Regions from separate parts of the Streptomyces sp. Je 1-4 4N24 genome, predicted to be linked through region 1. Evidence: riboswitches for the same ligand, from Rfam matches in the RefSeq annotation. Region 1 holds a riboswitch; each other region holds the start of a gene.
What was found. Region 1 has a riboswitch for thiamine pyrophosphate ahead of thiO (glycine oxidase ThiO). Riboswitches for the same ligand answer to the same signal wherever they lie in the genome.
Positions count from the first base shown of each region.

Region 2: linked by a shared signal. The riboswitch ahead of SLV14N_RS11000 (thiamine ABC transporter substrate binding subunit) and the one ahead of thiO (glycine oxidase ThiO) in region 1 are both predicted to bind thiamine pyrophosphate.
Region 3: linked by a shared signal. The riboswitch ahead of thiC (phosphomethylpyrimidine synthase ThiC) and the one ahead of thiO (glycine oxidase ThiO) in region 1 are both predicted to bind thiamine pyrophosphate.

Region 1 is NZ_CP110836.1:6,697,183-6,704,691, forward strand. Features, by position in the region: gene pknB (Stk1 family PASTA domain-containing Ser/Thr kinase) at 1-1,511, opposite strand, end outside; gene SLV14N_RS29220 (thiazole synthase) at 2,050-2,844, opposite strand; gene thiS (sulfur carrier protein ThiS) at 2,854-3,069, opposite strand; gene thiO (glycine oxidase ThiO) at 3,140-4,363, opposite strand; TPP riboswitch at 4,358-4,472, opposite strand; gene SLV14N_RS29235 (NAD(P)/FAD-dependent oxidoreductase) at 4,627-5,868, shown strand; gene SLV14N_RS29240 (Rv2175c family DNA-binding protein) at 5,993-6,358, shown strand; gene thiE (thiamine phosphate synthase) at 6,478-7,137, shown strand; gene metF (methylenetetrahydrofolate reductase [NAD(P)H]) at 7,342-7,509, shown strand, end outside.
Region 2 is NZ_CP110836.1:2,614,724-2,622,232, forward strand. Features, by position in the region: gene SLV14N_RS10985 (hypothetical protein) at 1-703, shown strand, start outside; gene SLV14N_RS10990 (ABC transporter ATP-binding protein) at 789-1,862, opposite strand; gene SLV14N_RS10995 (iron ABC transporter permease) at 1,863-3,515, opposite strand; gene SLV14N_RS11000 (thiamine ABC transporter substrate binding subunit) at 3,584-4,660, opposite strand; TPP riboswitch at 4,764-4,884, opposite strand; gene rlmN (23S rRNA (adenine(2503)-C(2))-methyltransferase RlmN) at 4,918-6,024, opposite strand; gene SLV14N_RS11010 (DUF4239 domain-containing protein) at 6,256-7,053, shown strand; gene SLV14N_RS11015 (phosphatidate cytidylyltransferase) at 7,127-7,509, opposite strand, start outside.
Region 3 is NZ_CP110836.1:4,569,795-4,577,303, reverse strand. Features, by position in the region: partial or broken gene SLV14N_RS19825 (IclR family transcriptional regulator) at 1-172, shown strand, start outside; gene SLV14N_RS19820 (SsgA family sporulation/cell division regulator) at 277-699, shown strand; gene SLV14N_RS19815 (YibE/F family protein) at 742-2,154, opposite strand; TPP riboswitch at 2,226-2,382, shown strand; gene thiC (phosphomethylpyrimidine synthase ThiC) at 2,376-4,163, shown strand; gene SLV14N_RS19805 (VOC family protein) at 4,220-4,606, opposite strand; gene SLV14N_RS19800 (LysR family transcriptional regulator) at 4,770-5,672, shown strand; gene SLV14N_RS19795 (hypothetical protein) at 5,756-6,646, opposite strand; gene SLV14N_RS19790 (metallophosphoesterase) at 6,871-7,509, opposite strand, start outside.

The DNA.
Region 1 (7,509 bases):
GCCGGGTCCGTACCGATCACCGAACCCCTGGCGACCTCCGCGCTGAAAGCCCGCTTCTCGGTGCCCGGGATCAGCCCGAGGTCCCGCAGCTTGCGCTTGGCGTCGGCGACCGGGGTGCCCGACAGATCCGGGACGTCGACGATGTCGGGGCCCCTGGAGACGGTGATCGTGACCGTGCCCGTACCCCGGATCTGCTTGCCGTTGGCCGGATCCGTCTTCATGACATGGCCACGGTCGACATTCGAGCTGAAGCCGCGCACCACCTTCACGCCCAGGCCCTCGTCACGCAGCGTCTTCTCGGCCTTGGCCTGCGACATGTCCAGGACCGCGGGGACGGTGGTGAACTGACCGGCGTTGATGTACCAGACGCCCGTGCCCGCCCCCAGGAGCAGCAGCACCGCCGCGATGATCGTGGCCAGCCGGTGCCGCTGCAGCAGCCCGCCGCGGGGCGCCGCGGGCGCCGGCACCGGACGCAGCCGGGTCGTCTGCTCCGTCGGCGGCACCTCCAGCCGGCTGGTGCGGTTCAGCTCCGCCTCGTCCGTCCCCGGCAGCGGCGGCTGTACGCCCTCGGGGCGGGGTATCACGTCCGTACGCTCCGAGCCGTCGCCGAGGCCGCCCTCGGGCACCTCCTTGGCCTGCGGCGGCACCACATCCAGCTGGGCATCGGTCAGCTGCGCACGGGTCTCCTGTGCCCGGGACAGCAGCGCCACCGCGTCCTGCGGGCGCTGCTGCGGGTCGCGGGCGGTGGCCAGCGCCACCAGCTCGTCCAGCTGCGGCGCGAGACCGGGCACCAGCCCCGACGGCGGCAGCACGTCCTCGTGCAGATGCTGGTAGAGGATCTGCGCCACGGAGCCGCCGGTGTGCGGCTTACCGCCGGTCAGCATCTCGTAGAGCACCACACCACAGGCGTAGACATCGACCCGGGCGTCCGCGGTGCCGTGCTCCATCTGCTCGGGGGCGAGATAGGAGACGGTGCCCAGGACGGACCCCGTCGAGGCGGTCGTGTTCGTGTCCACCGCACGCACCAGACCGAAGTCGGCGACCTTCACCCGGCCGTCGTCGCCGATCAGGACGTTCTCCGGCTTCATGTCCCGGTGCACCAGCCCGGCACGGTGCGCGGCGCCCAGGGCGGCCAGGATCGGCTCCAGGATGTCCAGCGCGGCACGCGGCTGCAGAGCACCCCGCTCGCGCAGCACATCGCGCAGCGTGCAGCCGGCGACGTACTCCATCGCCAGATAGACGTACGTCCCGTCCGTGCCCTGGTCGAAGACGCCCACCACATTCGGATGCGACAGCCGCGCGACCGACTTCGCCTCACGGATGAAGCGGTCGACGAACGCCGCATCCGTGGCGAGCGTGGGATGCATCACCTTCAGCGCGAGCAGACGGTCCAGCCGGGTGTCCACGGCCTGGTACACCGTGGCCATACCACCGGCGGCGATGCGCGCCTGGACGCGGTAGCGGCCGTCGAGCAGCTGGCCCACGAGCGGGTCCTGAAGGGTCATATCCACGGCAGACGAGTCTACGAGTTGTGGGGGACAAGGCGAATTTCGGCTGCGATTTTTCTTTCTTCCCACGTTTTTGGCTTTCCCGCCGTGGGGGTTGCTCGCCGTTTGTGGCCCGCTGCGCGGTGCCCCCGCCGTGGCGCATGGCGGCGGGCGGGGTCCGCTGCGCGGGGCTGTCGGGGTGCGGTGACGGGCCTCCGGGGGAGGGGTGTGGGACTGCTTCGCTTTACGTCCCACACCCCTCCCCCTCCGGCCCGTCCCCTCCCGTTGGGGGATGGGAAACGGTGGGTGGGGGTGGTCGTCGGTGGTCATGTGCTCCTCGTGAAGCAGGAGTGAAATCGGCGTCTACGGACGCTCGCCCCCACTCACCGTCACTGACTCCTCCCACGGGAGGGGACGGGCCGGAGGGGCAGGGTTTCCGGACGTAAAGCGAAGCAGTCCGGAAACCCTGCCCCGGAGGCCCGTCACCGCACCCGACACCCACCCGCCCGCCGCAGGCGCAACGGCGAGAAACCCCCACGGCGGGACAGCCGAAAACGTGGGGCTAGAAAGCCGGCCGTTCCGGATCCAGATCCGGTACGCCCTCCGTCGGCGACGACGCCAACGCGAAATGGCGGCGCGGGATCCGGCCCGCCCTGTAGGCCAGCCGGCCGGAGGCAACCGCGTGGCGCATCGCCGTCGCCATCAGCTCCGGCTCCTGCGCACGCGTCACCGCGGAGGCGAGCATCACCGCCGCGCAGCCCAGCTCCATGGCCAGGGCGACGTCCGATGCCGTGCCCGCGCCCGCGTCGAGGATGACGGGGACGCCGGCCCGCTCGGTGATCAGCTGGAAGTTGTGCGGATTGCGGATGCCGAGCCCGGAGCCGATCGGCGAGCCGAGCGGCATGATCGCGGCGCAGCCGACGTCCTCCAGCTTGCGGGCCAGCACCGGATCGTCGTTCGTATAGGGCAGCACCGTGAAACCGTCGTCCACGAGGGTCTCGGCGGCGTCGAGGAGCTCGATCGGGTCGGGGAGCAGGGTCCGCTCGTCGGCGACGACCTCGAGCTTGACCCAGTCGGTGCCGAGCGCCTCCCGCGCCAGGCGGGCCGTGAGCACGGCCTCGCCCGCGGTGAAGCAGCCCGCGGTGTTCGGCAGCACCCGGATGCTGTGGCGTTCCAGTACGGACAGCACGGAGCCCTGCACGGTCGGGTCCAGCCGCCGCATGGCGACCGTCGTCAGCTCCGTACCGGAGGCGAGCAGTGCCCGTTCCAGGACGTCGAGGCTGGGCGCGCCACCGGTTCCCATGATCAGACGGGAGTCGAAGGTGGTGCCGGCAAGGGTGAGCGCATCGTCGGCCATGTCTGCGGATCAGCCTCCCTGGACCGCGGTGAGCACCTCGACGCGGTCGCCGTCGCCGAGCGGGGTGGTGGGCCACTGGGTGCGCGGCACCACGATTTCGTTGACCGCCGCGGCCACCCCGGCGGGCGCCTGGGACAGCGTGGCGACGAGCCGGTCGAGGGTGAGTCCGCCGGGGATCTCACGGGCCTCGCCGTTGACGGACACGGACACGGTGGACGCGCTCATGCGCCGGCCTCGTTTCGTTCGGCGGGTGTGCCGTCGCCACCAGTCTTTGCCGTTCGCTCACTGCGCTCGCTCATACGGGCTGCTCCTCGGGGGCACGGGTGCGCAGCGGCCCCGTGGTGGTGGGGGAGAAGCGCGCGGGGGAGAAGGGGCGGGCCTCTTCGGGGAGGCTGCCGGTGGCCAGCACCTCGGCCATCGCGTCACCGGTGACCGGCGTCAGCAGGACACCGTTGCGGAAGTGGCCGGTGGCCAGGTGGAGGCCGGGAAGCTCGGTCGGCCCGAGCAGCGGTGCGTTGTCGGGGGAGGTGGGGCGCAGCCCGGCGCAGGTCTCGACCAGCGGTAGTTCGGTGATGCCCGGGACCAGCTCATGGGCGTCCCGCAGCAGCTCGTAGACCCCGCCCGCGGTCACGGTGGTGTCCCAGCCCAGCTCCTCGCTGGTGGCGCCGACGACCAGTTCGCCGTTCTCCCGCGGCACCAGGTAGAGGGGCCCGCCGCGGACGACGGCCCGTACGGTGCGCGACAGGAAGGCGGGGCTGCCGGGCGGCACGTCCGGCAGCCGCAGCCGCAGCACCTGGCCCTTGACCGGCCGCACCGGCGGCAGCACCTCGTCGGGGACCCCGGCGAGACGGCCGCTGTGGCTGCCCGCGGCCAGTACCACCTGACCCGCCGACAGCCGCGTGCCGTCGGCGAGTTCGGCGCCCGTGGCACGCCCGCCGTCGACCGTCAGCCGCGCGGCGGGGCTCCGGTGGAACGCCACTCCGGCGCGCTCACAGGCGGCCAGCAGGGCGCTCACCAGCCGCCGCGGATCGACCTGGTGGTCGCCGTCCACCCGCAGCCCGCCGCGCACCCCGGGAGCCAGCATCGGCTCCAGACGGCGGCACTCGCGCCCCGTGAGCCACTGCGAGTCCAGCCCCGAGAGGGTCTGCAGCGTGTGCAGCTCGCGCAGATGGGCGCGGTCGTCGGCGTCCAGCGCGACGGCCAGGGTGCCGCACCGCCGATAGCCGATCCGTTGCCCGGCGGCCTCCTCCAACTCCTCCGCGAACCGGGGGTAGCGCTGCGCCGAGGCGAGATTGAGGCCCAGCAGGGTCTGCTCGCCGTAGTGGAGTTCGGTGACCGCGGCCAGCATCCCGGCGGCGACCCGGGCAGCGCCGCCGCCGGGTGTGGGATCGGCCAGCGCGACGGTCAGCCCGCGGCCGGCCGCCCGCCAGGCGGTGACCAGGCCGATGACGCCGCCGCCGAGGACGAGCACATCGGAACTCGGCGCGGCCGGTCCCGACGGTGTGGCAGGTGAATGCATGGCTTCCAGCCCCTCCCTTCGCCGGCATGACCCGGATCAGGTTCGTACGGTCGGAGGCCGGCCAGCCTCCCTCTCAGCCCGGTACGTCCGGGCTCCCGCGAGTGCGTGTATCCGTCACCCTAATACGGGGCCGCGACGTGCCGTAAGACAGCGCCTTGGGCCCCCGGGGGCCCGCGGCCCGGGACGGCCGACCGTGACGGTGTGTCAGAGATCTCCTTGCGTGCTGCTGCGAGCGGCGTCACGGACCGTCCTAGAGTGATCGGGTGAGCGAGCAGAGCAAGTCCTCCCAGACCCCTGACCGCACGCCGCGCGTCGTGATCGTCGGCGCGGGAATCGCGGGTGTGCAGACCGCGGTCGCCCTGCGCGAACAGGGCTGGCGCGGCGCGATCACGCTCCTCGGCGACGAGCCCCACCCGCCCTACGACCGCCCGCCGCTGTCCAAGGCGGTCCTGCTGGGGAAGGCCGAAGGCTCCACCTTCGACGTCGACTTCGCCGCGCTCGGCATCGAGCTCCATCTCGGCCGCCCGGTCACCGCCCTGCTGCCGGACGCCCATGTCGTCGAGACGGCCGACGGCCCGGTCTCCTACGACTACGCGGTCCTCGCCACCGGTGCCGACCCGATCGTGCTGCCCGGCAGTGAGGGCATGCCCGGTGTCCACCTGCTGCGCACCCTCGACGACGCCGAACGGCTGCGTCCGGTGCTCGCCGCCCAGCACGAGATCGTGGTCGTCGGGGCCGGCTGGATCGGCGCCGAGTTCGCGACGGCGGCACGCGAGGCGGGCTGCGCGGTCACCGTCGTCGAGGCCGCCGACCGCCCGCTGGCCGGTGCGCTGCCCGCCGAGGTCGCCGCCCATATGACCGGTTGGTACACGGCCGCCGGCGCCGAGTTGCGCACCGGCGCCCGGGTCGCGTCCGTCACCGCGGGCGCGGTCACCCTCGCCGACGGCACGACTCTGCCCGCCGACGCCGTGGTCGTCGGGATCGGTGCCCGGCCCGCGACCGCCTGGCTGGCCGGCTCGGGCGTCGAGGTCTCACCGCAGGACGGCGCCGTCCTCGCCGACGACCGGCTGCGCACCTCCGTGCCCGACGTCTACGCGGTCGGCGACTGCGCCTCCTTCCCGTCCGCCCGCTACGGCACCCGCCTGCTGATCCACCACTGGGACAACGCCCTCCAGGGCCCCCGTACGGTCGCCGAGAACATCGCCCGCGGCGACGCCGAAGGTCTGGTCTACGACCCCGTGCCGTACTTCTGGTCGGAGCAGTTCGGCCGGTTCGTGCAGTACGCGGGCCATCACGGGAACGCCGACGAGCTGGTCTGGCGCGGTGACCCGGCCGGGGCCGCCTGGTCGGTGATCTGGCTTCGGGACGGGCGGCTCGTCGCGCTGCTGGCCGTGGGGCGGCCGCGGGACCTCGCCCAGGGGCGCAAGCTGATCGAGCGGGGCGTCGTACTGGACCGGGAGCGGGCCGCGAACGCGTCCGTACCGCTGAAGGCCGCGGCCGTCTAGCGTGCGCCGGCCCGCGCCGTGACCGCCGGTTGCCGGGCGGGCGAGGTCACCCTCCGGTGTGCAGGAAGCCCCTGATGGCGATGCCCGGCTACCGGCTGTCAGTGCGAGGTGGCAGGCTTGTCCTGTGACCGAGATTGACGCAAACATCGATGAACTCGTCCCCGCCTGGCTCACCCTCCCCGACATCGCCGAACAGCTCGGCGTCGAGGTGACGCGCGTCCGGCAGCTGGTCAAGGAGGGCCAGCTGATCGCGGTGCGCCGCGGCGAGAACAGGGCGCTGCACGTGCCCGCCGATTTCATCAAGGACGACAAGGTGGTCAAGGGCCTCGTCGGCACCCTCACCCTCCTCAAGGACGACGGCTTCACCGACGAGGAGATGCTGGAGTGGCTGTTCACCCCGGATGAGACCCTGCCCGGCACGCCTGCCCAGGCGCTGCGCGAGAATCGCGGTACGGAGGTGAAGCGCCGGGCCCAGGCGCTCGCCGTCTGATCCGCCCGGCGCGGCGCGCTCCCGTCCGGCCGCCGCACCCGCATCCGTAACCACACCCGAGGGGCGTACGTGCCGGAAGGCCCGGTCCGTACGCCCCCGACCTGGGGGAAAGCCGCCCGATGACCACCGCACGCCAGGCCCTGTCCGACGCCCGCCTCTACCTCTGCACGGACGCCCGTAAGCAGCAGGGCGATCTCCCGCAGTTCCTGGACGCGGTGCTCGCCTCGGGCGTGGACATCGTCCAGCTGCGCGACAAGGGCATGGAGGCCGGTGAGGAGCTCCGGCACCTCGAGGTCTTCGCGGACGCCTGCCGGCGGCACGGAAAGCTGCTGGCGGTCAACGACCGGGCGGATGTCGCCCATGCGGCCGGCAGCGGTGTGCTGCACCTCGGCCAGGGCGATCTGCCGGTCCCGGCCGCCCGTGCCCTCCTCGGCCCGGACGTCCTCATAGGCCGCTCCACCCATGCCGAGGCCGAGGTGGACGCCGCGCTCACCGAGGCCGGTGTGGACTACTTCTGCACGGGCCCGTGCTGGCCCACGCCCACCAAGCCGGGCCGCCACGCCCCCGGCCTCGACCTGGTCCGCTACACCGCCGCCCGCGCCCCCGAGCGCCCCTGGTTCGCGATCGGCGGGATCGACGCCGGGAATCTGGACGAGGTGCTGCGGGCCGGTGCCCGTCGGGTCGTCGTGGTCCGCGCGATCACCGAGGCGGATGATCCGGGCGCCGCGGCCGCCTCCCTGGCCAAGCGCATCCGGACCTGGGAGGACCAGGCGCGTTGAGCACGAGCGCGCCGCCGCCCGGCGGCGTCGCGGCAGCCCCCCGGTGTGACCGGGGTCACTTCGCGGCGGTGGCTTGCCGGTGAGGGACGGCTTTCCGTCGTCCGGGCGACCGGAAAATGTCCAGTCAGTGGACACGAACCCGACCAACCAGGCATTACGCCGATGACGGTTGGTGTGTGCCCGGCCGGTGGTTAACCTGCCGGTATGGCCCTAGGTACAGCTTCCACCAGGACTGATCGCGCGCACACGGTGCGCGAACTGCTCGCCTCCGGCAAGCAGTCCTATTCATTTGAGTTCGCTGCCCCGAAGACCGAGAAGGGTGAGCGGACCCTGTGGAACGCCATTCGTCGGATCGAGGCCGTCTCCCCGACC
Region 2 (7,509 bases), 4.1 Mb from region 1:
GGCCCGGCTGCTGCCGCTGTTCCTCTCCCAGACCGTGATCAGCGCCAATCTCGTGATCACGGCCGTACTGGGCATCAAGCTTCTCGGCATCCGGCTCAGCCGCGCCGAGTGGTCCTCCATCGGCGTGGTATGCGCGGCATTGGTGCTGCTGGCCACGGCCGCGGGACCGGAGGGCAGCGGCCACACACCGATCGCCACACACTGGTGGCTGCTCGTCGCCACCGTCGTGCTCATCGGCGGCGGCACGCTGATCGTGCGTCTGCTCGGCGGACGGGCCGCGATCCTGGCGGGTCTGCTCTCCGGTCTGGGGTTCGGCGCGCTCGGTGTCGGCGTACGGGTGCTGAACGGTGTGGACCCCTTCCACCTGCCGTCGCTGCTCGGCGACCCCGCCCTGTACGCGATTCTCGTCGCCGGTATCGGGGGCATGTATCTGCACACCGTCGCCCTGCAGATCGGCTCGGTGAACGGCGCCACGGCGGCGCTGGTGGTGGGCGAGACAGTGGTCCCCGGCATTCTCGGCGTGCTGTGGCTGGGTGACGCCTCCCGTCCGGGCTTCGCCTGGGTCGCCGTCCTCGGCTTCGTGGTGGCGGTGGCCGGCGCCGTCGCGGTCGCCTGGTTCGGCGAGCCGGAGCCGGAGCCCGGCGCACCTCAGGCCGGGTCACCGGAGGCCGGCGAGCTGCCCACGGAGGTCGCGGCCCGCTGAGGCCGCTGCACGGCACAACTGCCGGCGGTGGGGCGCCCGGTGGCGGCCCACGGCCCGGCGCCCCGCCGGCCGCCCCTCCGGGCGGTCAGCCCGCCGCGGCGGAGGCGTCCAGCACCACCACGTCCTGCGCGTGGAAGGCGATGCCCACCCGCTCGCCCACTTCGGGTGCGTCCCGCAGTGCGCAGGCCGCCTCCACCTGCGGTCCGCCGGACGGCTGGAGCAGCAGCGCGACATGGGTGCCGCGGAAGGTACGGGCCGCGACCGTGCACGGCAGGCCCTCGGGGGCGGCCGTCAGCCGTACCCCGGCCGGGCGTACGAGCAGCCGGCACGGCCCGTCCGGGGTGGCTGCCGGGACGGGCACCTTCCCCCAGGGGGTGGCGGCGGCCTCGCCCTGCACCGTCGCCTCGACCACGTTGTCGAAGCCGAGGAAGCGGGCGACGAACTCGGTGGCGGGCCGCTGCCAGACCTCCAGCGGGGTGCCGGTCTGCGCGATCCGGCCGTCCTGCATCACCACGACCCGGTCCGCGAGCGCAAAGGCCTCGCCCTGGTCGTGGGTGACGGCCAGCACGGTGGTACCCAACTCGTGGAAGAGACGGCGGAGTTCGACGACCAGCCGTTCGCGCAGTCCGCGGTCGAGCTGGCCGAGGGGCTCGTCCAGCATCAGCAGACGGGGGCGCGGGGCCAGGGCGCGGGCCAGGGCGACCCGCTGCTGTTCACCGCCGGACAGGGACGCCACGGCGCGCCGCTCAGCTCCTGGCAGCCCGACGAGATCCAGGAGTTCGGCGACCGTACGCTCCTGGTCACCGCGTGGGGAACGCCGCATCCGCAGCCCGAAGGCGACATTGCCCGCGACATCGCGCTGTGGGAAGAGCTGGTGGTCCTGGAACATCAGGCCGACCCCGCGCCGGTGCGTGGGCACTCCCGACTGGTCCCGCCCCTCCAGCAACACCTTTCCCGCGTCGGCCTGTTGGAGCCCGGCGACCACCCGCAGCAGAGTGGACTTGCCGCTGCCGCTCGGCCCCAGGACGCACACGATCTCGTGGGCGGCGACCTCCAGATCCACCGCGTCCAGCGCGGGGCGCCCACCCTCGTGGAAGCGGACGGTCACCCCGCCCAGCCGCAGCAGCTCCTGCGCCGTGCTCCCGGCCCGTGCCGTCATCTAGAACTCCCCGGATCGGTCGATGGGGCGGAGGCGCTCCAGTACCAGCAGGGCGGCGGCGCACACCACCATCAAGATGGTCGACAGGGCCATCGCCTGCCCGTAGTTGAGCTCCCCCGCGCGCCCCAGCAGCCGTGCCACGGCGACCGGCAGCGTCGGCTGGTCCGGCCGTGCGATGAAGACCGTTGCGCCGAACTCACCGAGCGACACGGCGAAGGCGAAGCCCGCGGCGATCAGCAGCGCCCGCCGCACCATCGGCAGGTCGACCTCGCGCCACACCCGCCAGGGCGAGGCGCCGAGCACGGCGGCCGCCTCCCGCAGCCGGCTGTCGACCGCCCGCAGGACCGGCAGCATCGTCCGGACCACGAACGGCACCCCTACCAGCGCCTGGGCGAGCGGGACCAGCCACCATGAGGCCCGCAGATCGAGCGGCGGTTCGTCGAGGGTGATCAGGAAGCCGAAGCCCACGGTCACCGCGGAGACCCCCAGGGGCAGCATCAGCAGCACATCGAAGCCGCGGACGAACCGGCTGACCACGGGAATCCGCCCGGACGGGCCGCGGCGCAGTCTCGGGAGGGTCAGGGCGGCGGCCGCCAGTCCGCCCACCACCAGCGCGATCACGGTGGCCGCGGCCCCGTAGGCGAGGGAGTTCCACAGGGCGTCGAGGGGGGCGACGGCGAAGGTGCTGTCGGCGCTCGCGGCGGAGCCCAGCGAGGCGTAGAAGACCGCTCCGTAGCCGTCCGGCGCGGCGAACGACCGCTCCACGAGCACCACCAGCGGCACGAGCAGCAGCACGGCGATGACGGCGAACGTCCCCCACAGCAGCGCCCACTGGCCGCGGCCGCGCGGCCGGCGGGCCGTCTGCGACGCGTCCACGAGCCGGAGCGCGGATTCCCGGCGGCGCACGGTCCAGGCGTGCAGCGCCAGTACGCCCAGCACCGCCGCGAATTGGATCATGGTGAGGACGGCGGCCGTCGGCAGATCCAGGAAGTCCGCGGTCTGCCGGTAGATCTCCACCTCCAGCGTGGAGAAGGTGGGGCCGCCCAGGATCTGCACCACCCCGAAGGAGGTGAAGGTGAACAGAAAGACCATCAGGGCGGCGGCCGCGACGGCCGGCCCCAGCGCGGGCAGCGTGACCCGCCGCCAGGCCTCGAACCGCCCGGCTCCCAGCACCCGTGCCGCCTCTTCCTGACGCGGATCGAGCTGTCCCCAGAGCCCGCCGACGGTCCGTACGACCACGGCGTAGTTGAAGAAGACATGCGCCAGCAGAATCGCCCACACCGAGGTGTCCAGGCGCACGCCCCACAGGTCGTCCAGCAGTCCGCCCCGCCCGACCAGTGCCAGGAAGGCCGAGCCGACGACGACGGTCGGCAGCACGAACGGCACCGCCACGACCGCGCGCAGCAGTTGTTTGCCGGGGAAGTCGAAGCGCGCGAAGACATAGGCGCCGGGCAGCGCGATCAGCAGCGTCAGCACGGTCGAGGCCGCCGCCTGCCAGACGGTGAACCACAGCACATGCACGACATCCGGGTCGCTCAGCACGGCACCGAACCGGCTGAGCTGCCACTGTCCGCCGTCCTTGAGGCCCCGTCCGACGATCGCCACTACGGGATAGGCGAAGAACAGCGCGAAGAAGGCGAGCGGCACCGCCATCAGGCCGAGCCGCACCGCCGTTCCCCGCGCGGGCCTGCCGCGCCGGGCGCCGGTGACGTCCGAAGGCGTTACTTCAGAACGAGCGAGGACCACTGCTTGATCCACTGTTCGCGGTTCTTGGTGATCGTCTCGGGGGCCAGCGTCGTCGGCTTGTCGATCGTCGTGCCGTACTTGGTGAACAGCTCCGGCACCTCGGCATCCTTACGGGCCGGGTTGACGAACATCTGCAGCGGTACGTCCTCCTGGAACTCCCTGCTCAGCAGGAAGTCCAGCAGCGCCTTGCCGCCCTTCTCGTTCTTCGCGCCCTTGAGCAGACCGCCGAATTCGATCTGCCGGAAGCAGGTGCCGGGCGCGATACCGGTCGGCGCCTCCTTGGGCGCGGGCTTCTTGCCGAGCACCTCGGCGGGCGGGCTGGAGGCGTAGGACACCACCAGCGGCTTGTCGCCCTTGCCCTTGCCCGCCGCGGAGCCGGAGAACCGGTCGTTGTAGGCCTGGTCCCAGCCGTCGACGACCTCGACGCCGTTGGCCTTGAGCTTCTTCCAGTAGTCCGGCCAGCCCTTCTCGCCGTACTTCGCGATGGTGCCGAGCTGGAAGGCGAGCCCCGGGGAGGAGGTGGCGGAGTTCTCCGTGACGAGCAGCCCCTTGTACCGGGGCTTGATCAGGTCGTCGAAGGTCTTCGGCGGCGCGATCTTGTGCCGGTCGAAGTAGTCGCGGTCGTAGTTGACGCAGATGTCGCCGTAGTCGAGCGGGGTGACCCGGTGCTCGCCCTTGTCGAGCTGCAGGCCCGCGGGAACCTTGTCCAGCCCCTTGGCCTGGTAGGGGCTGAAGAGGCCCTCGTCCAGACCGCGCGAGAGCAGGGTGTTGTCGATCCCGAAGAACACATCGCCCTGGGGGTTGCCCTTGGACAGGATCGCCTGGTTCACGGCCTTGCCGGCGTCCCCGCCCTTGAGCATCGTGACCTTGTAGCCGCTCTCCTTCTCGAAGGCGGCCAGCACGGACTTGGAGACGCGGAACGAGTCATGGCTGACCAGCGTGACGGTCTTGGCGTCCGCACTCCCGCCGCCCGAGCTGCCGCACCCGGCGAGGGCGGCCATACCGACCGCGGCGACGACCGCCGTCGCGGTGATCCTGCTGGTGGTGCTCACTGATTTCCTCCTGGCTGGCCAGGAAGAGACGCGGCCCTGCCCGATGTCCACGGCTTCCGACGTCCGAGGACGTACGGAGCGGACTGCGGGCAGGGCGCAACAGCATGAGTGACGACCGAACTTCCTACCCGGAATGACCCGGGCGAGGTTCAAGGGTCTGCGGGCACCGTAGGACTACGACGCTTCCGCACTCTCAGCGCTGTGGCGCTCCCCTGTCGGAATGTGCATTTGTTCGACCACACCGTACCAGCGGGCGGTCAGCGCTCCGAGGCCGCGAGCTGCCCGCAGGCGCCGTCGATCTCCTGGCCGCGGGTGTCGCGGACGGTCACCGGCACCCCGTGCGCCTCGATGGCCTGGACGAACGCCCGCTCGTCCTCGGGACGTGAAGCGGTCCACTTCGAGCCGGGCGTCGGGTTCAGCGGAATCAGGTTCACATGGACCCGCTTGCCCTTCAGCAGCCGGCCCAGCAGATCACCGCGCCACGCCTGGTCGTTGATGTCCCGGATCAACGCGTACTCGATCGAGATCCGCCGCCCGGACTTCTCGGCGTACTCCCACGCCGCGTCCAGCACCTCCCGCACCTTCCAGCGCGTGTTGACGGGCACCAGCGTGTCGCGCAGCTCGTCGTCCGGGGCGTGCAGCGACACGGCCAGCCGGCACTTGAAGCCCTCGTCGGCGAACCGCAGCATCGCCGGCACCAGCCCGACCGTGGAGACGGTGATCCCCCGCTGCGACAGCCCCAGCCCGTCGGGCTCGGGGTCCGTCAGCCGCCGGATCGCCCCGACCACCCGCTTGTAGTTGGCGAGCGGCTCCCCCATCCCCATGAAGACGATGTTGGACAGCCGCGTCGGCCCGCCCGGCACCTCACCGTCGCGCAGCGCACGCATCCCGTCGACGATCTGGTGCACGATCTCGGCGGTCGAGAGGTTACGGTCCAGCCCTGCCTGCCCCGTGGCGCAGAACGGGCAGTTCATACCGCAGCCGGCCTGCGACGAGATGCACATGGTGACCCGGTCCGGGTACCGCATCAGCACCGACTCGACGAGCGTCCCGTCGTGCAGCTTCCACAGCGTCTTGCGCGTGGTGTCGTCATCGCACGAGATGTGCCGCATGACCGTCATCAGCTCCGGCAGCAGCTCGCTCGCCAGCTTCTCGCGCGCGGCCGCCGGGATGTCGGTCCACTGCGCCGGGTCATGCGCATAGCGGGCGAAGTAGTGCTGCGACAGCTGCTTGGCGCGAAACGGCTTCTCCCCGATAGCGGCCACCGCTTCGCGACGCTCGACGGGGCTGAGATCGGCAAGGTGCCGCGGAGGCTTCTTGGCCCCGCGCGGCGCTACGAAAGTGAGTTCTCCGGGTGCAGGCATGGTGCGTCCAGTGTGGCAGATCAACTTGGGAGCCCCAGGCCAGAGCGGTGAGCGCGGTGGTTACCCCCCGGTGGCCATCTGTCACTGTTGGTTCACCTCGCGCGGCCCGGGGACGCCCCAGGGTCCCGGGCGGAGCCCGAAGAGACGAAGCAGGCGTGTCCCGCGGCCCGGTGCCTTCGTTGGCCACCGCGCCGTGGTGGCTGGTGTGGGGTACGTCAGGAGCGTGGAACAGTGGCCGTGACCCGTTGGATCGTGATCAACGTCCCTTCCTGGTTGCTGCTGGCAGGGCTCGTCGCCGTGATCGCCGGCGGGACCGCGGTCGTCCAGGCATTCGTCCGGCGCCGCGTCCCCCGCCTCAAGCAGGGCAAGCAGAACGAGATCGCGCAGTTCCTCTTCCCCGTGATCGCGGTCGTCTACGGGTTCCTCATCGGCTTCATCGTCCTCGCGCTCTGGGGACAGGTGAACACGGCGGACCAGACGACGCGGACCGAGGGCGCCATGGCGGCGCAGCTGGCCAGGGGCCGCGAGGTGTTCGGCAAGGCCAAGAGCGCGCGGATCAGGCAGAGCGTGTTGGCGTACGGACGCGCGGCGGCGGCCGAGTGGCCCAGCGCCGCGGCAGGCGACACCACGCCCGAGGCCGAGCAGGCGCTGAGCCGCCTGCACCGCACGTACGAGACCATTCAGCCCCGCAACGACACCCAGCGAGCCTTCCTCACCAGCTCGCTCGCGTCCCTGAAGGAACTGAGCATCGCCCGCACGGAACGGCTGCTCGAGGCACGCACCAACATCGGCCCACCCCTGTCCCTGTGGATGGCGGTCCTGCTGACCAGTGGACTGGTCCTCGGATTCTCCGCCACCTTCGGCTCCGAGCAGGCCCTGATCCACTACGGGATGGTCGCGGCGGTGAGCGTCCTTGTTGCCACCAACCTTTTCCTCGTCACGGAACTGTCGTATCCCTTCCTCGGCGAGTTCTCCACGTCGCCGGAGCCCTTGCGCGCAGTGGTCGAGGTCCTGTCGGCGCCTGGTTAGACGGGAGGCGGCGCACGGAAGAGGGCAGGGAGAGGAATTCCTCTCCCTGCCCTCACCTGCGAGAACCCTGCGCTCAGCCGGCTCCCACGAAGACCACGAACAGCAGCCAGACCACGGGCGCGGTCGGCAGCAGGGAGTCGAGGCGGTCCATGATGCCGCCGTGGCCGGGGAGCAAGGTGCCCATGTCCTTGATGCCGAGGTCACGCTTGATCATGGATTCGCCGAGGTCACCGAGGGTCGCGCTGGCCGCGACGGCGAGACCGAGCAGCAGGCCCTGCCACCAGGCGCCGTGCGTGATCAGGAACTCCATGCACAGCGCGCCGGCCACCATCGCGAAGAGCACCGCGCCGACCAGTCCCTCGCGGGTCTTGCCGGGGCTGATACGCGGGGCGAGCTTGTGCTTGCCGAACCGCCAGCCGACCGCGTACGCACCGGTGTCGCTGACGACCGTCAGCA
Region 3 (7,509 bases), 2.1 Mb from region 1:
TGCCCTGGGCACGGTGTGCTCCGCTCTCCCGGTCCAGGTCGGGGCGGCCGCCGCGACGTTGGCGGTTTCCCTGCCCGTGGACGAACTGCGTCGATTGCGGTCCGTTACAGACCGACTACGGAAAATGGCGGAGGCGACACTAACGACACTCGCCTTCTCTATCAGTATCTGAAAACTCACTCCTTGTGATCTGCTGGCGCGTGGCAGACGATGGCGCCAATAGGGCTACGGGGGTTGTTTCCCGGCCATCTCCGATCAAGTGCGGGGCAGTGGTTGATGACCGACACAGTTCAGGCAGAAGTGATCATGAGCTTCGTCGTCTCGGAGGAGCTTGCGTTCCGGATTCCGGTGGAGCTGGACTTCGCCAGCGCCGATCCGTATGCCGTCCGCCTCACCTTCGATCTGCCCGGCGATGCGCCGGTGACCTGGGCGTTCGGCCGGGAGCTGCTGCTGGACGGGCTGAGTCGGCCGTCCGGTGAGGGCGATGTGCGTATCGAGCCGGCCTCCCCCGAGCACCTCAGCGATGTCCTCATCAGCCTTCAAGTCGGCGCCGAGCGTGCGCTGTTCCGGGTGAGCGCGGCGCCGCTGGTCGCCTTCCTGGACCGTACGGACCGGCTGGTCCCGCTGGGCAAGGAAGAGGTCTGCGACACCCTGGAGGCCGTACTGGACCAGATCCTCACGGAGGCCCCGGCCGGCTGACCCGGCCCCCGGCCTCCCTCCCCCGCTCCCGCCTGCCCGTCGTCACTGCTTACGTCGCTTGCCGCGTCCCCCACGTCGTCCCTGCCTGCCACCCGTGGGGCTCGCCGGCACGCTGCCGGTGACCCCGACCGCACCCGCCCCGGCTTCGGCCCCGGTCAGATGTCCGGCTCCCGTCTCGTCGCCGGTCGGCGCGCTCCGCTCCTTCCGGTCCGCCGAGACGACCAGTGTGGCCAGCAGGGTGGTCAGGGGCACCGCGGCGACCAGCCCGATGCTGCCCACGAGTGTGCGGACGATCTCCTCCGCGACCACCTCGCTCGAGGCGACCGTACCGACGCTGCTCTGTGCGATCGAGAACAGCAAAAGCAGCGGCAGTGCGGCACCCGCATAGGCCAGCACAAGGGTGTTGACGACGGACGCGATGTGGTCCCGGCCGATCCGCATCGCGGCGCCGTACAGCTTGCGCCAGCCGGCCGACGGGTCCGCTCCCTTGAGCTCCCAGACCGCGGCGGTCTGGGTCACCGTCACATCGTCGAGCACACCCAGCGAACCGATGATGATCCCCGCCAGCAGCAGACCGCGGATCTCGATGTCCGGGTACAGACCGTGCACCAGCCCGGTCGTGTCGTCGGTGTTGCCGGTCAGCAGTGCCCAGCCGATGAACACCGACCCGAGCAGCCCGATCAGCAGCAGCGACGCGAGGGTGCCGAGCACGGCCACGGAGGTTCGGGCCGTCAGCCCATGGCACAGGTACAGCGCGATCAGCATGATGGCGCTGCCCCCGACCACTGCCACCACCAGCGGATTGGAGCCCTGCAGGATCGCCGGAAGGATGAACAGCGTCAGGACCACGAAGCTGGCCGCCAGCGCCACCAGGGCGAGCAGTCCGCGCAGTCGGCCGACGATCACCACGGCGAACGCAAAGATCGCGGCCAGCAGCCACATCGGGAACGACCGGTCGACATCGCTGATCGAGTACTGCAGATCCTTCGGCGCCTTGGGGGAGTACGACACCACCACCTCCTGGCCGGTGGTGTAGTGGCGCAGGGCGTCCGGTGTCACCACCGTCTGGAAGGTACGCCCCTTGTGCTCCCCGGTGGTGACTTCGATCGTCGCCTGCTGGCAGGGCTTGCCCTTGTCCGCTCCCCCGGTCGGTGGCTGCCCTGTCGGCGACGGGGGCTGGGGCTGCTGTTCGGCATGGACGTCCGCACAGTTCACCTCCGCCACTTTGACCACTCTGGCCGTCTCTGTGGGCTGGTCGAAGCCGACCCCTGACGGTTTGTGGGGCGGTGCACCGCCTGGCCAGAGCACGACCAGGCCGACCGCCACTGCGGCCGCGAACGGGATCAGTACCGCCGCGATGACCTTGCGCAGATGTCGGGAGACGGGCGCGGCAGGGCCATGGCTGTGCGCATGGGAGTGCGGGGCGGGGTGGTGGTGGGACTCGTGAGCGGACACCGCCCGATCATCGCAAGAACTCAAGGGGCCCACTGTTCACCGCGCCACATCGGCCGCTACCGTGGTGGCACCTTTGCAATCGCGGGAGCTCGGAGCACCGGGCTGAGAGGGCGCTGACCTCCGTCCCAGCGGCGTTTCACGTGAAACGTCGGCGGACGGAAGCCGCTGCGTCGACCGCCGAACCTGTTACCGGGTAATGCCGGCGTAGGGAGTTGGGTCTCATGACTCTGCAGGATGCACGCACGCCCGAAAACGGTGCCAACGATGGCGAAAAGCCGCAGATCGGCTGGCACAAGGGCTATGTCTCCGGATCGCGTCCGGACCTTCGGGTGCCGGTCCGGCGGGTGCACCTCACCAACGGCAAGGACGTGACGCTCTACGACACGTCAGGGCCGTATACCGATCCCAATATCGAAACCGACGTCCGCCGTGGCCTGGCGCCGCTGCGGGAGAACTGGATCATCGGCCGCGGCGACACCGAGGAGTACGCGGGCCGCCCCCTGAGGCCGGAGGACGACGGCCTCAAGCACACCTCGCCGCGCGGCGGACTCAAGAACCTCGACGCGGTCTTCCCGGGCCGCCCCCGTCAGCCGCGACGCGGCCGTGAGGGCGCCGCGGTCACCCAGCTCGCGTACGCCCAGCGCGGCGAGATCACCACGGAGATGGAGTACGTCGCCCTCCGCGAGAAGGTCACGCCCGAGTTCGTCCGCGACGAGATCGCGGCCGGCCGTGCGGTGCTGCCCGCCAACGTCAACCACCCGGAGATCGAGCCGATGATCATCGGCAAGAACTTCCTGGTGAAGGTGAACGCCAACATCGGCAATTCCGCGGTCACTTCCTCCATCGAGGAGGAGGTGGAGAAGATGACCTGGGCGACCCGCTGGGGCGCCGACACGGTGATGGACCTGTCCACCGGCCGCAATATCCACACCACCCGAGAGTGGGTGCTGCGCAACTCCCCCGTCCCCATCGGCACCGTCCCCCTCTACCAGGCGCTGGAGAAGGTCGACGGCAAGGCCGAGGAGCTGACCTGGGAGATCTACAAGGACACCGTCATCGAGCAGGCCGAACAGGGCGTCGACTACATGACGGTGCACGCCGGTGTGCTGCTCCGCTATGTGCCCCTCACGGCCCGCCGCAAGACCGGCATCGTCTCCCGCGGCGGTTCGATCATGGCCGCGTGGTGCCTGGCGCACCACCAGGAGTCGTTCCTCTACACGCACTTCGAGGAGCTCTGCGAGATCCTCGCTTCCTACGACGTGACCTACTCGCTCGGTGATGGTCTGCGCCCCGGCTCCATCGCGGACGCCAACGACGAGGCACAGTTCGCGGAGCTGCGGACGCTCGGCGAGCTGAACACCATCGCCAAGCGGCACGGCGTACAGACCATGATCGAGGGCCCGGGACATGTCCCGATGCACAAGATCAAGGAGAACATCGACCTCCAGCAGGAGATCTGCGAAGAGGCGCCGTTCTACACGCTCGGCCCGCTGACCACCGACATCGCGCCCGCCTACGACCACATCACCTCCGGTATCGGCGCGGCGATGATCGCCTGGTGGGGCACCGCGATGCTCTGCTACGTCACGCCCAAGGAGCACCTGGGCCTGCCGGACCGCGACGACGTCAAGACCGGCGTCATCACGTACAAGATCGCGGCCCATGCGGCGGACCTGGCCAAGGGCCACCTGGGTGCCCAGGAATGGGACGACGCGCTGTCCGACGCCCGCTTCGAGTTCCGCTGGGAGGACCAGTTCAACCTGGCCCTCGACCCGGACACGGCCCGCGCCTTCCACGACGCGACGCTGCCCGCCGAACCGGCGAAGACGGCGCACTTCTGCTCGATGTGCGGCCCGAAGTTCTGCTCGATGAAGATCAGCCAGAGCATCACCGAGCGGTTCGGTGGTGACGAGGGCTCCACCCCCGAGGAGATCGAGGCGGGGATGCTGGAGAAGTCCAGGGAATTCGCGGAGAGCGGGAACCGGGTGTACCTGCCGCTGGCGAACTGAGCTCCTCCCCAGGGTCCCGGTCCGGTCGTCGCACCCGGACCGGGACTTCGGCTCGGTCAGGCTGCGACGTCCTGCGGGTACCAGCGCAGTTCCACGGTGTTGCCGTCCGGGTCCTGGACGTAGATCGATATGGCAGTGCCCCGCGCGCCGAAGACCTCGATGGGGCCCCGGACGACGGAGAAGGCTCCCGACGCGATGACCTCGTCCCAGTCCAGCGGTTCCACGGTGAGACAGATGTGGTCGACGTTGGCTTCCCCCCGAGGGCCGCTGACCAGGTCGATGATGGTCTCCGGAGTGACTCTCACCGACGGGAACGGGACCTTGCCGGACCGCCACTCCGCCACGCGTACCGGTTCCAGGCCGAGGAGTCCGATGTAGAAGTCCAGGGACCGCTCGATGTCCTCGACGTTGAGGACCAGGTGATCGAATCCGGTGACGCGCACAGTGGTCACGTTCCCTCCAGGGCAATGGCGTTGGCGGCCGGGTGGGCGACTGCCCGGGGCCGGCTCGGGTTCTCATGGATGACCGGGTGGTCGCCCTCTACGATCCGCCCCCGTGAATCCGTGATCAAGGCATGATCGAAATAAGACCGTTGAGCCGGATTCAATGCCGGGGGGCATCTTGCTGGAACGGCTGGAGACCCAGATCTTCCTGACGCTTGCCGAGGAGTTGCACTTCGGCCGGACCGCCGAGCGGCTGCGGATCACGACCGGGCGGGTCAGCCAGGTGATCAAGAAGCTGGAACGCCGGATAGGCAGCAGGCTGTTCGACCGCAACAGCCGTACCGTTCGGCTCACCCCGATAGGACGGCAGTTGGCCGACGACCTGGCGCCCCTGGTTGCCGCCATGGAGGGGGCGCTGCAAAGGGCGGTCGACGCCGGTTGCGGTGTGACGGGCGAACTGCGGGTCGCCTTCCTCGGCGAGTGGACGGCACCTGTACTGCTCAGGGCGGTCGCCCTGTTCGCGGAACGTCATCCCGACTGCCGGGTCGACGTACGGGAGGTTCAGCTGTCCAATTCCCGGGCGAGCCTGCTGGACGGCTCGATCGATATCCTCCTCGCCTCCTATCCGTTCGACGAAATGGCCTGCGGGCCGGTGTTGCTGAGGGAGAAGCGGGTGCTCGCCGTGGCGGCGGGGCATCCGCTGGCCGGTGAGCCGGCGGTGTCGGTCGAGGTACTCGCGGAATACCCCGTGGTGCAGTACCCGGCGGCGACCTCAGCGGTATTCAAGAGGGACCGCACACCGGACCGCACCCCGTCGGGCAGGCCCGTGGAGAAGGGGCCCGCCGGCGGGTCGTTCTCCGAGATGCTCACCCTGGTCGCGAGGGGCAGGGGCGTCCTCCCGGTCGGGGAGTCCTCCCGGCAGTACTACCCCCGGCCGGACGTCACCTATGTGCCCCTGCACGACGCGAAGCCGATCGAACGGGGACTGGTCTGGTCGGAGGGGAACACCACGAAGCGCGTGCGCGAGTTCGTGCGGGCCGCGGCCGACCTCGCCGAGACGCCCTGAGGCCGCTTCACACACCTGCCCTGATGGTCGAGGACGGCACAGGCCGGCCGCCGCGGGCCCGGCCCTGACCGGAAAGCCCAGCCCTAATCCGACCGATGGTCCGGTCCGCCGTAATCCGGGCTGGTGAAGTCCGGGCTGGAGTAGCGCGGGCGGGAGCCCGAGGAGCCGCTGTCGGGGCTGGTGAACTGGGGACGGGTGTAGCCGAGGGTGGGGATGCGGCTCTCGGGGGACGTGGTGCTGCGGGGGACGTAGCGCGCGGGGTCGTCGTCCGGGATGGCGGTGGGGTCGGCCAGGGCCTCTCGGAAGAAAGGCAGCAGACCGCGCTCCAGGAGGGCGCGGCGCCAGGCCTCGCGGGCCCGGTCCAGCGCCTCGGCCGACTCCTCGGCTCTGGCGACCTGGGCGGACGCGCCGTTGCGCAGCGCCGTGACGAGCAGACCGGCCATCGCGACGAGGGTGCCCACCGCGGTCAGCGCCGCGAAGATCCAGCCGACGCTGATCAGCGGCTGGGCCAGGGACTTGTCGGGGCTGATGGCGCGCAGCACATAGCCGAGGAGGAGGAAGAGGACGGCGGCGATGCCGGCGAGCACGGGGGCGAGCACCGCGATCATGGCGGTCAGCCCGGCGCCGGTGGATTCGGCCTCGTCCATGACCGCGTCGCTGTCCGGTCCCGGTCTCCCGTCGTCGGCCGCGTTCTGCTCCTCGCCGCCCGCATCGGCGACGGACGCGGTGGGCGCCGGTGCGCGCAACTCGGCGCGGAGCTGCACATAGCGCTGGTATTCGGCCGTGGCGCAGGCGGCGATGGCGGTGGTCGCGCCGAGCGCCATCGTGCGCAACTGCTCGGTGTTGAGAGGGTGTCCCGCGGCGGTGGTCAGGTCGTCCGGGCGGTATGGGGCGGTACGCAGCGCCTCATCGAGGATCCGCGCAAATTCCGCGCGATCCTCGTTCAGCAGGTGCGGAGCGCTGTTCATGTGCATCCCCCGATGCTCCGTAGGGCCGTACGGCCGGCGTTGGCCGGGCAGTGGGCGGAAACGGAGGAGAGCCTGCTACGGATAGTCCGATGGTAGAGCGACTCAGGTACGGGGTGACAGAGAGTTTGCGGAAATTGAGTAATGCCTCGACCGGTTTCCGCCGGTACCGCCCCTCGTTTTCGTCCTGACCGCCCGTCGGCCGGTCCGGTGTACGACTACCCGGACAATCCTCAGCCAGCCAGCGGGAGTTGAACGACCAACAGCTTTCCGGCCATCGTGATGCCGCCGTCCATGGCGATGGCCAGACCGTCGGCGTAGACATGCGGACCGTCGACCGCGACGCTGTCGCTCTCGCCGTCCTCCGTGCCGACCTCGCCCAGCAGATACGGGATCGGGCTGTGGCCGTGGACGACGCGGGCGCCGCCGTAGGCATCGAGGAGTTCCCGGACGGCTTCCGAGCCGGATTCGTCGCGGAAGGCGAAGCGCTTGGTGAACTTCCGGAAGAGATCCCAGACTTCATCCGCCTCGCTGCGGGTGAGCACGTCGTGGACGGTGTCGTTGACGGCCTCGATGGAGTCGCCGTATTCGAGGTAGGCGGTGGTGTCGGAGTGCACGAGCAGATGCCCGTCCTCCTCCATCACGGCGTCCAGCCGGGCCATCCACTGCAGGTGGTGGTCCTCCAGGCGGTCCATATCGGTCTTCTGGCCGCCGTTGAGGAGCCAGGCGGCCTGGAAGGACGCGGTGCCGGCGCCGGACTGTACGGGGGTGTCACCGAACCGCTTGGCGCCCAGCAGCAGGAGTTCGTGATTGCCCATCAGGGCCTTGCAGTAGCCGCCGGCCGCCGCGGCCTCGGCGGAGAGCTGCATGAC